One region of the Lysinibacillus sp. FSL M8-0355 genome, then DNA from elsewhere that is predicted to be linked to it. Evidence: riboswitches for the same ligand, from Rfam matches in the RefSeq annotation. Region 1 holds a riboswitch; each other region holds the start of a gene.

Region 1 (3,283 bases):
TTTACGCCAAGCATTACGATTCCTTTTCACCTCATCAGATTGTGGGAAGCTTCCGATTGTTGTTGTTGGGAATAGCGGTAACGCTAACGCTTGCTGCTGCATCTTTTGACGCTGAGCAAATTCACTATGTCGTTCAAAATCTTGCGTTGTCACAGTTTGAACTGCTTGATGGATCAACTTGTTTTGACGGATTGGATGGTTTTTTAGAGCCTCAATTGCCTTCATACTTTCAGAAAAATTATGCTGTAAGATACCCTCTGTATCTCGTCTACATTTAGTTAGCTCCGTGATTTCTACAATCTTTTCATCTGCGAAGGCTAAAGCATGCTTCAGAACAGGGTCAATCTCATTTTCAAGAGCAGTTGTGATTGGTACATGTTGTAGACTGCTGGACGGTTGAATCCATAGCTCTGCCGCATTACTTAAATGCTCAATTGCCTGAATTGTAGCATTGACCTCCGCTAAGTTGGAACGCCAAATATCACGTCCATTAACAACCCCGACTGCCAATACTTTGTCCTGAGGGAAACCATATTGACGAAGTGACGCCATATTTCCTTTATAGCCATGAACAAAGTCTAGGCCAAATCCTTCTACAGGCAATGTAATCAATGTTTCATAGCCGCATAATGCTTCAAAATAAGTTTGCAGCATGATTTTCGCTTCTGGAACGGCGACGGCTAACTGGTCGTAAATCTCTTGCACAAGCTTGATGTCTGCTGGATCAAGGGTTGTGACAAGTGATGGCTCTTCTAGTTGAATCCAATTTGCACCTGCATCTACTAATTCTTTTAATACTTGTGTATAGAGCGGTATTAGAGCTAATAAGTATTCAACCTGTGTGAATTTGCTATAGCCTTTTGTTAACTTGCAGAATGTATAGGGACCAATCAATGTTGGCTTTGCAATAATACCGTACGTTTCTTTCGCCTCTAAGAAATCGGCCAACACTTTATTTTCTGTTAGTTTCAAGGCCTGTCCCTCGTATTCAGGAACAATATAGTGATAGTTTGTATTAAACCATTTTGTCATCTCACTAGCTACAGCTGTTTTATTCCCTCTTGCTACGCTGTAGTAGGTAGATAAATCTACTTTCCCTCCCTGCCAGTTAAAGCGTTTTGGGATGAGACCAAACATTAATGCTGTATCTAACATTCTATCGTAATACGTAAAATCGCCAACTGTCACCATGTCGATGCCAAGCTGTAGCTGCTTGTCAATTCTAGCTAAACGGATTTTTTTTAAACTATCCTCAAAATCCTCTTCAGAAAGCTCGTTGCGCCAAAATGCTTCTAATGCTTTTTTCCATTCGCGATCTTCCCCGATATACGGGTAACCAATGAGTGTGCTTGTATAGGTCATTTTTATATCTCCTTTTCAGAAAAAAATAAAAAGCCATTTTCCAAGGAGGAGAATGGCTGCTAGTTGAAATTTTTAATGCTAAAACAATACGAAAAAAGTATCTACTTTCGCATAAATCATTTGTTATCGCACAGTGCCGATTTGGTCACTTTTCACCACCTATTTCCACGTAGGTATTTGGTGTGTACTAGAAATTGGCAGGTCTCCTGGCTTCTCATCAACACGCCTCACAGCCTTCCCGGTTTCCCAGTGGCCTTTGTGATTTGCTCCGAATAACAGTTGCGGGACAGCGTCGGATTTGCACCGACTTCCCTTTTAAGCCAAACTTTCATTTGGCACCAATTCTTACACATTATTCAATTATGCTCCTACTATAACATATCTTTCAGAATAGTAGAAATAATTTTTATACGATTATCTAAATTATTTCTATAATTATTGTAGGGATTGGTTTAAGAAGATAAGGCTACATTGTATTCCATAAAAAAATTTGTTACTATAAAAATACAATTATGAGAGGACTGATGAATGGACAATGATGAACTAATCTATATTTTTATTTGAAATGAATCACTTCAAACGACAAAATATAGGATTAGTCTATCCATTTTTAACAATCAGTTTGCGTTTATTTGTCATGATGTCATTGGCAAATAAAGTTTATTCAGTGAGAGACTAATCCTTCCAATATCCAATTGGGGGGATTTTTTCTTGCTCTCATAGTTTATTCTGTATCTTTCATCTACCTAATAAAGGAGAGAAAAAAATGAGCGATTCTGAACCTATTGTGACGCATGTGATGCTCCGTATAAGTCGTTAGCATCCATCAACTTATACGGAGAAATTTAGCATAGATGGATGTACCGACTTTGTATAAAAGAAAAATGATTTGCTATACAAAGGAGGAATTATCATGTCAATGATACAAGTACAAGACTTAACGTTTTCTTACCCAAGCAGCTTTGATTATATTTTTGAGGGTGTCAACTTTCAGATTAATACAGATTGGAAAATTGGATTTATCGGTAGGAATGGTCGTGGGAAGACAACATTTTTTAATTTGCTATTAGGGAATTATGAGTATAGTGGGAACATCATTTCTTCAGTAGAATTTACTTATTTCCCCTATCCTGTTTCAGACCCAAATAAATATACGTACGAAATTTTTGAAGAAATTTGCCCTCTGGCAGAAGATTGGGAATATATTCGTGAAATAGCCTATCTAGATGTCGATGCTGAGGTCATGTATCGCCCTTTTCAAACATTATCTAATGGAGAGCAAACAAAGGTGTTGCTTGCAGCGCTCTTTTTAACAGAGGGACAGTTTCTATTAATTGATGAGCCAACCAATCATCTCGATACGGATGCACGAAAGACGGTCTCTAATTATCTACGCAAGAAAAAAGGATTTATTTTAATTTCGCATGACAGAGCCTTTTTAGATGGCTGTGTTGATCATATTTTATCGATCAATAGAGCCAATATTGATGTTCAAAGTGGTAACTACTCAACTTGGAAGTTAAATTTTGATCGACAGCAGGAACATGAAGAAGCAACTAATCAACGTCTGCAAAAAGATATTGACCGTTTAACGCAGTCTTCCAAGCGTTCGGTAGGTTGGTCTAATCAAGTGGAGGCTTCCAAAAATGGAACTACGAATTCGGGTTCTAAGCTGGATAAAGGCTTTGTTGGACATAAAGCAGCCAAGATGATGAAGCGAGCAAAGAACTTGGAATCTAGGCAGCAAAAAGCGATTGATGAAAAATCAAAACTGCTAAAAAATGTTGAAAAAACGGAATCTTTAAAAGTACAACCATTAGCATTTCCATCAAAAGACATGGTTGTTGTAACGGATGTATCAATTCAGTATGATGACAACTTTGTGAATCAGCCTATTAGCTTCAAAGTGACGCAAGGTGAT
Region 2 (3,283 bases), 180 kb from region 1:
CCTGGAACTTTTCCTGCCAAACCACACGTAAGGAAGGCTCCTCTGCTTCTAGTAAACGGAAAATTTGTAACACTTCCTTGATATGCTGATGGCCCTCATATTGAACCTTTGCCTGTAGCGTTGGGACAAGCTCATAGGGCTGTGACAGCATAGTAGTGCCGATGCGGTCTCCAATATTGGCCTGACTAAGTCCTTTAACAGCAAAAATCTCTCCCGCTTCAACCTGTTGGACGGTATCAAAGCGACTGCCATTATAGAGGCGAATTTCAGTCACTTTTTCTGTCACTTCTTCAAACGAAAATTCATCCCGAACATGTAAAACGCCCTTGACAGCCTTCATAAATGTTAAACGCTGGTGGCCGTCATGACGAATTTTAAAAACCTCCCCCTCAAACGGTGCATTCACTTCAAAATGGGTGTCTGTTAATAGAGGGAGCTGGGCAAGCAATTCCTTGATGCCCTCATCCTTTAGGGCAGACCCTGTAAAGCAGGGGAAGGCACATTCCTTTTGAATCATGGTCTGTAGCTGAGTAAGACATTGCTCATGCTCCAATGACTCATTCAAAAAGGCATCGAGCAGCTCTTCATTACGCTCAGCCAACCATTCCATGATGCTGCTTGAAACATAATCAGTACGAAGCGGTTCATCGACGAACAGCACCTGCTGGGAACAATCCTTGCGGAGCTGTGTCATAACGGCCTCCACATTGGCTCCTTCGCGATCAATTTTATTGATAAAGAAGAATGTTGGGACATGGTATTTGCGTAAAAGCTGCCACACGGTTTCCGTATGACCCTGTACGCCCTCGACCGCACTAATGATAACAATGGCATAATCCATCACACGAATGGCGCGCTCCATCTCAGGGGAGAAGTCGACATGCCCTGGTGTATCAATCAACGTGTATGTATCGTCGCCTATGTTCATGCGACCTTGCTCGGCAAAAATGGTAATACCACGCTTGCGCTCTAGCTCATGATGATCGAGAAAGGTATCCTGATGATCCACTCGACCACGAGCTTGAATGCTTTGTGTATGAAAAAGTACTTGCTCAGAGAAGGTTGTTTTACCTGCATCCACATGCGCAAGTACACCAATTGTTTTGTACATAACATATCCTCGTTTCTATCTATAGCTATCTTTTCATTGTAACAGAATACTAGCCTATATATTTCTTGTAAAATAGTTCGTATTTTTGTCGAAATAGTGCTAATATAATGATGATTATATATTTAGCAATATACTACTGATTGAGCTACAAATTTTCTTCTGCTAGTCTATCAATAGTATTAACCATTATAGAACGTATTGGTGCAAATGGCATTTGTCATTTGCTTAAAAGGGAAATCGGTGCAATTCCGATGCTGTCCCGCAACTGTAAATGGGGAGTCTGTACAGCATGCCACTGTAGTTTAACTATGGGAAGGCGTATAGATGATGAACCTAAGCCAGGATACCTGCCAGTATGTGTTTTTTGACTAAGAACCACGAGGATGGGGATAGTGATAAAGGTAATGTACCGTTTTTTCACTATGCTACTCTCTTGGCGACAAGAGGGTTTTTTTATGCCCTTCCCACGAATCCTGGTAGCAAAGAAGTCTTTGATTTCTTTCTATAGATGAACAACAAAGGAGAAAAGGACATGAAGAAATGGAAAAGTTTATGGCTGGTGATGGTCATTGCCTTGGTCGCTGTTTTAGGGGCTTGTAATGCAAAGGACAAACCTGAATCAGCAGCGCAAGATGAGAAGGTTGAGCCATCTGAGGCAGCAACGGAAGTAACCATTGACAATAATGAAACAACTCAAACATATAAGGAAGCACCTACAAAAGCGATTAGTTTAAATCAGCATGTGACAGAGATTATGCTAGCGCTAGGCTTAGAGGATTCCATGGTAGGCACAGCTTACTTAGATGATAAAATCTACGAGCCCCTACAAGAAGCATACGATAAAGTGCCTGTGCTTTCTGATCAATACCCAACGAAGGAGCAAGTAATTGATGCCGAGGCTGATTTCTTATATGCAGGCTGGAAGAGTGGCTTTGGTGAAAAGGGTGTTGGAACACCGGAAGAGCTTGAGGAGTTAGGCATTCATACGTATTTACATACGGCTTCCAATATGACAAAGCCAACACTAGAGGATATTTTCACTGATATTCGTAATATCGCAAAAATTTTCCGTATTGAGGATCGTGGAGAAGCCTTAATTGAGCAAATGACGCAAGATGTGGAGGCAATTCAAGCTAAATTACCAAAAGATAGTGAGAAATTACGTGTTCTCGTATTTGATAGCGGTGAAAAGGATGTCTTTACAGCTGGTCAAAACTTTATGAATGAACTAGTGTCAATCGCTGGTGGTCAAAATATTTTTGGTGATGTGGAATCAGGCTGGACAACCGTGTCGAAGGAAGATGCGGTAGACCGTAATCCCGAGGTAGTTGTCGTGATCGATTATGGTGAAACAACGGCCGAACAAAAGATTCAATTCTTAAAAAATGATCCAGCATTAAAGGAGATGGAAGCTGTTAAAAATGATCGCTTTGTCATCCTGCCACTGTCAGCTGCGTCTGAAGGCGTTCGTGCGGCAGAGGCTATTGAAATTTTAGCGAAGGGTTTCTATCCTGATAACTTTTAAAATTCCGAGCTAGCATTGTGCTAGCTCCTTTTTCATAAGGAGCGATATCAATGAATGCATTTCAGAAAAACGTACCAGATCAAACATTTGAAACACTTAATCGTCATGGCGAATTTACACGCTTAGCTGTCAGCCCAGGTATTATTAATAAGCATTATACGCCTGCACAATTTCAAAAAATAGCAGAGATTGTTGGCGAAAAGGGGGCGATTAAGTATTCGGCCTCCTATAGTATTTTAGTGTCCATTCCAACGAGTGCTGTGACAGAGGCTATGCAAGCCTTACGAGAAGTGGGTCTTTATGTTGCACCATCAGGACCCATCATCGCGATGAAGGCCTGTGATTTTTGTGATGGTGAAAAGATGGAGGCTGCTCCGATAACCGAACAGCTTTATCATGCTTTAGAGGGGATCGAGGTACCTGCAAGAGTACGTGTTAACATCAATGGCTGTGCGTCAGCCTGCTACAATGCAGTCTATGATGATATTGGACTCGTTTATCAGCAGGAGAGCTTTGATGTTTACTTAGGTGCTGTACCGATGGGGGCAAAGGCGCAGGCGGGCACGTTATTTGCGAAAAAGGTAGGTGTCGAGCACATTGAAGATTTTTTGCTACAAATGATGAACCTTTATAAGGAACATGCTCGT
Region 3 (3,283 bases), 2.0 Mb from region 1:
AGAAGAAAGGGTATTGGAGGATTTTTTAAAGATTTGGGCTGTGACTTATGATGAACGATCCGTTACAGCTCGAAATGCATTACAAGCTATTTGGAAAATTGGGCTAGCAGGTCAAGTACAAAGTGACTTAGTGGTGTCTTATTTAGCAAAGAGATTTCAAACTTGTTTAGATGAGAAGCATCCGACTCACATTCGCCATGATATTATTGTATCTTTTAAAAAGCTATATGACGAGACAAGTGACATAAAGTTATTAGACATTGCCCATCGTTTAATTAATGAAGAGCAGGACGTTAAATCTAAACAGAAGTATAAGTCAGCCATCCGTTCAACGTAACGAGATGGTGTTTTTTGTGCAAATTATTTGGTAAATTATTGAATAGTCAACTATAATAAATGAAAAAATAAAAGGGGTTAAGACATGAGCATTTATAATTATTTAGTACGAAAACCTAATGGTGAAATTTTATCCATGGAAACATATCGTGGAAAAACGATGCTAATTGTCAATACGGCGAATCAATGCCGATTTACATATCAATTTGATGACTTACAAAAAATGTATGATAAATATGGGAAAGATAATTTTGTCGTTCTAGGATTTCCTTGCGATCAATTTGGTCATCAAAATCCTGAAGATGGCGAGGAGACTACGCATCTTTGTAAAGTGAATTATGGCGTTACCTTCCCAATTTTTGAGCTTGTACAAGTAAATGGAGAGACTACCCACCCATTATTCAATTATTTAAAACATGAAGTGGATTTTCGAGAGTTTGGCAAGGCGAGCATGCAGGAAAAAATGCTTGCTGAGGCAATTGTTCAACTTGCCCCTAACTTTTTAGATGGTCGTAATATTCGCTGGAACTTTACAAAGTTTTTAGTAGATGCTAACGGCAAGACCGTTGCACGCTTTGAACCAACAGATTCACAACTTGATATTGAACAGGCAATTGAAACTATACTATAAAACAGTTTTGTTTATCTTATTCTTTAGAAATGGTGACGATCCATTCAAAGCACAGCTATTTTTTCCTATTAATATATGATAAACTGCTTTACAAGTGAATTATTCTTGCAGAATAAAGGTGCTAACAAGCATAATCGGGAATTCGGTGAAAAACCGAAGCTGTTTCCGCAACTGTAAGTACAGCTAGTATAAAGGTTTACCACTGTCTTAACAGAGATGGGAAGGTACTTTATCACACATTCGTTTTTTATGTAATGAACTGTACAAGCCAGGAGACCGACCTTTGTTTGAACGTATAAAAACTTCTCGGAAGCTAGGAGGATATACGGCAAATACATAGGCTATGTCATGTTAATTTGGCCATTATTATGTTATTTTCGTCGTTCCTTTGCGTAAAGGAGCGGCGTTTTTTTATGCAAGAATTTTCATAATGAAAAGTGGGGGGATCGCAAGTGAAAAAAGATGCACGTTATTCTTGTTATCCATTTATGCGTGAAAAAGCTTCGACGGTTGATTTTGAGATTCGAACAGACAGTCTGACTACGCATTTGGGAGTTGCTTTAGCTGCAGTTAAGAAAGAGGATGTACAAGCTGTTGTAGAAGATTTAATAATTATTTTACCTATGGCCTACCATGTCAATGGCTCGGTTCGTGGAAAACTAGCTGTAACAGAAGAGGATCTTGCTTGGTTAAGTGAGCGCTATGATTTTTATGTTCGTCATGTGAAGGAAGAGATACAAAACTTTGTCTTACCTCAAGGTACAGAGGCTGCCGCTGCTCTACATCTTTGCCGTAGTGAAGCAAAAAAATCATATCGTACATTACACAAAGTATCGGATGAACGAGAGGTTCCAGCTATTCTTTTTGATTATTTAGGCCTATTAGCCAATGTGTGCTTCGTTATGGCTGTCTTTATGAATCAACAAGCAGGGATAGCTGAAATACCATTTATTAGTAAATCATATCCGATGAAAAAGAAAAAGGAGAATAATAATGAAGAAATTATTTAATGTTCAATGGCTAACAGTACTCTTCCTTGCAATGATTTTAGCAGGTTGTGGTACTTCGGTAGATACTAAAAATAAAGACGCTTCACAGGATACACAACAAACAGAGCAAACAAACTACAAAGTGACAGATGATCGCGGTGTAGAAATAGAGTTTAAAGAAGTACCAAAAACAGTTGTATCATTGCAACCAAGTAATACAGAAATTTTATTTGCTCTAGGTGTTGGTGATAAAATCGTAGGAGCAACTGAATATGATACTTACCCAGAGGAAGCACAGAAAATTGAACGGGTTTCTGATTCTGTGAATTTTAACAGTGAACGAATCATAGCGTTGAAGCCAGATGTTGTTATAGCTTATACGATTGGTGATAAGGAAGCAATGAAACCACTTGAAGATGCTGGAATCAAAGTGTTTGTTATTCAATCAGCAGCTACATTCGATGATGTTTATGGTGACATCGAACAGATCGCAGCTGTAATGGGTGTTGCAGATAAAGGAAATGAAGTAAACGAAGAGATTAAAGCGAAATTAGCTGACGTTAAAGCAAAGGTGAAGGAAGTAAAAGCACCGAAAAATGTTTATTTAGAAATTAGTCCTAAGCCCGATATTTATACAGCAGGCTCTGGTACTTTCCAGCAAGAAATACTAGATGCAGCCAATGTTAAGAATGTTTTTTCTGACTTGAGCAGCTGGGCACAAGTTTCTGAGGAAGATGTCATAGTGAAAAACCCAGATGTTATTTTAACGACAGTAAACTACACAGAGGATCCAATAGGTGAAATACTTACACGTGATGGATGGAATACAGTGACAGCAGTTCAAAATAAAGCAGTACAGACTCTTGATACAGATATCTCTAATCGACCTGGCCCACGTATTGGGGAAGCCGTAGAACTAGTAGCAAAGGCTGTCTATCCAGAGTTATTTAAATAAGAAACCATTCAAGGCTAGCTGTATACTGACAGCTAGCCATTTTTATGTGGGTTGTTATTTCCTAGTGTGAAAATTGGAATTAATTGAGTTAGTTCTATAAAATAAAAGTAAGAGTGCTCGATAATTTTAGGAGGTGTAGTAATTGGAACAGTTAGAGACAAAGATAATTCCATTTGAGGCAGTTTATAATTTTCGAGATATGGGGGGATATAGGACAAGGGATGGGCGCATTGTCAAGAACGGTTTATTTTACCGCTCAGCGGCTCTTGGGAAAATGACGTTGGCGGATAAAGAGCTATTTGAAACATTAGGGATTAAAACCATTTTTGATTATCGTGATAATAATGAGGCACACCATAATCCTAACCCTAT

The links. Region 1 has a riboswitch for cobalamin ahead of metE (5-methyltetrahydropteroyltriglutamate--homocysteine S-methyltransferase). Riboswitches for the same ligand answer to the same signal wherever they lie in the genome.
Region 2: another riboswitch for cobalamin. It lies ahead of MKY46_RS10975 (ABC transporter substrate-binding protein); the one in region 1 lies ahead of metE (5-methyltetrahydropteroyltriglutamate--homocysteine S-methyltransferase).
Region 3: another riboswitch for cobalamin. It lies ahead of MKY46_RS21575 (hypothetical protein); the one in region 1 lies ahead of metE (5-methyltetrahydropteroyltriglutamate--homocysteine S-methyltransferase).

What each region holds. Positions count from the first base shown of each region.
Region 1 is NZ_JBBPAI010000001.1:2,421,308-2,424,590, reverse strand. It holds gene metE (5-methyltetrahydropteroyltriglutamate--homocysteine S-methyltransferase) at 1-1,362, opposite strand, end outside; cobalamin riboswitch at 1,542-1,720, opposite strand; gene MKY46_RS11890 (Lsa family ABC-F type ribosomal protection protein) at 2,276-3,283, shown strand, end outside.
Region 2 is NZ_JBBPAI010000001.1:2,237,654-2,240,936, forward strand. It holds gene MKY46_RS10970 (translation factor GTPase family protein) at 1-1,111, opposite strand, end outside; cobalamin riboswitch at 1,294-1,480, shown strand; gene MKY46_RS10975 (ABC transporter substrate-binding protein) at 1,644-2,636, shown strand; gene MKY46_RS10980 (precorrin-3B methylase) at 2,687-3,283, shown strand, end outside.
Region 3 is NZ_JBBPAI010000001.1:4,420,714-4,423,996, reverse strand. It holds gene MKY46_RS21585 (hypothetical protein) at 1-337, shown strand, start outside; gene MKY46_RS21580 (glutathione peroxidase) at 422-967, shown strand; cobalamin riboswitch at 1,067-1,266, shown strand; gene MKY46_RS21575 (hypothetical protein) at 1,420-1,977, shown strand; gene MKY46_RS21570 (ABC transporter substrate-binding protein) at 1,961-2,911, shown strand; gene MKY46_RS21565 (tyrosine-protein phosphatase) at 3,054-3,283, shown strand, end outside.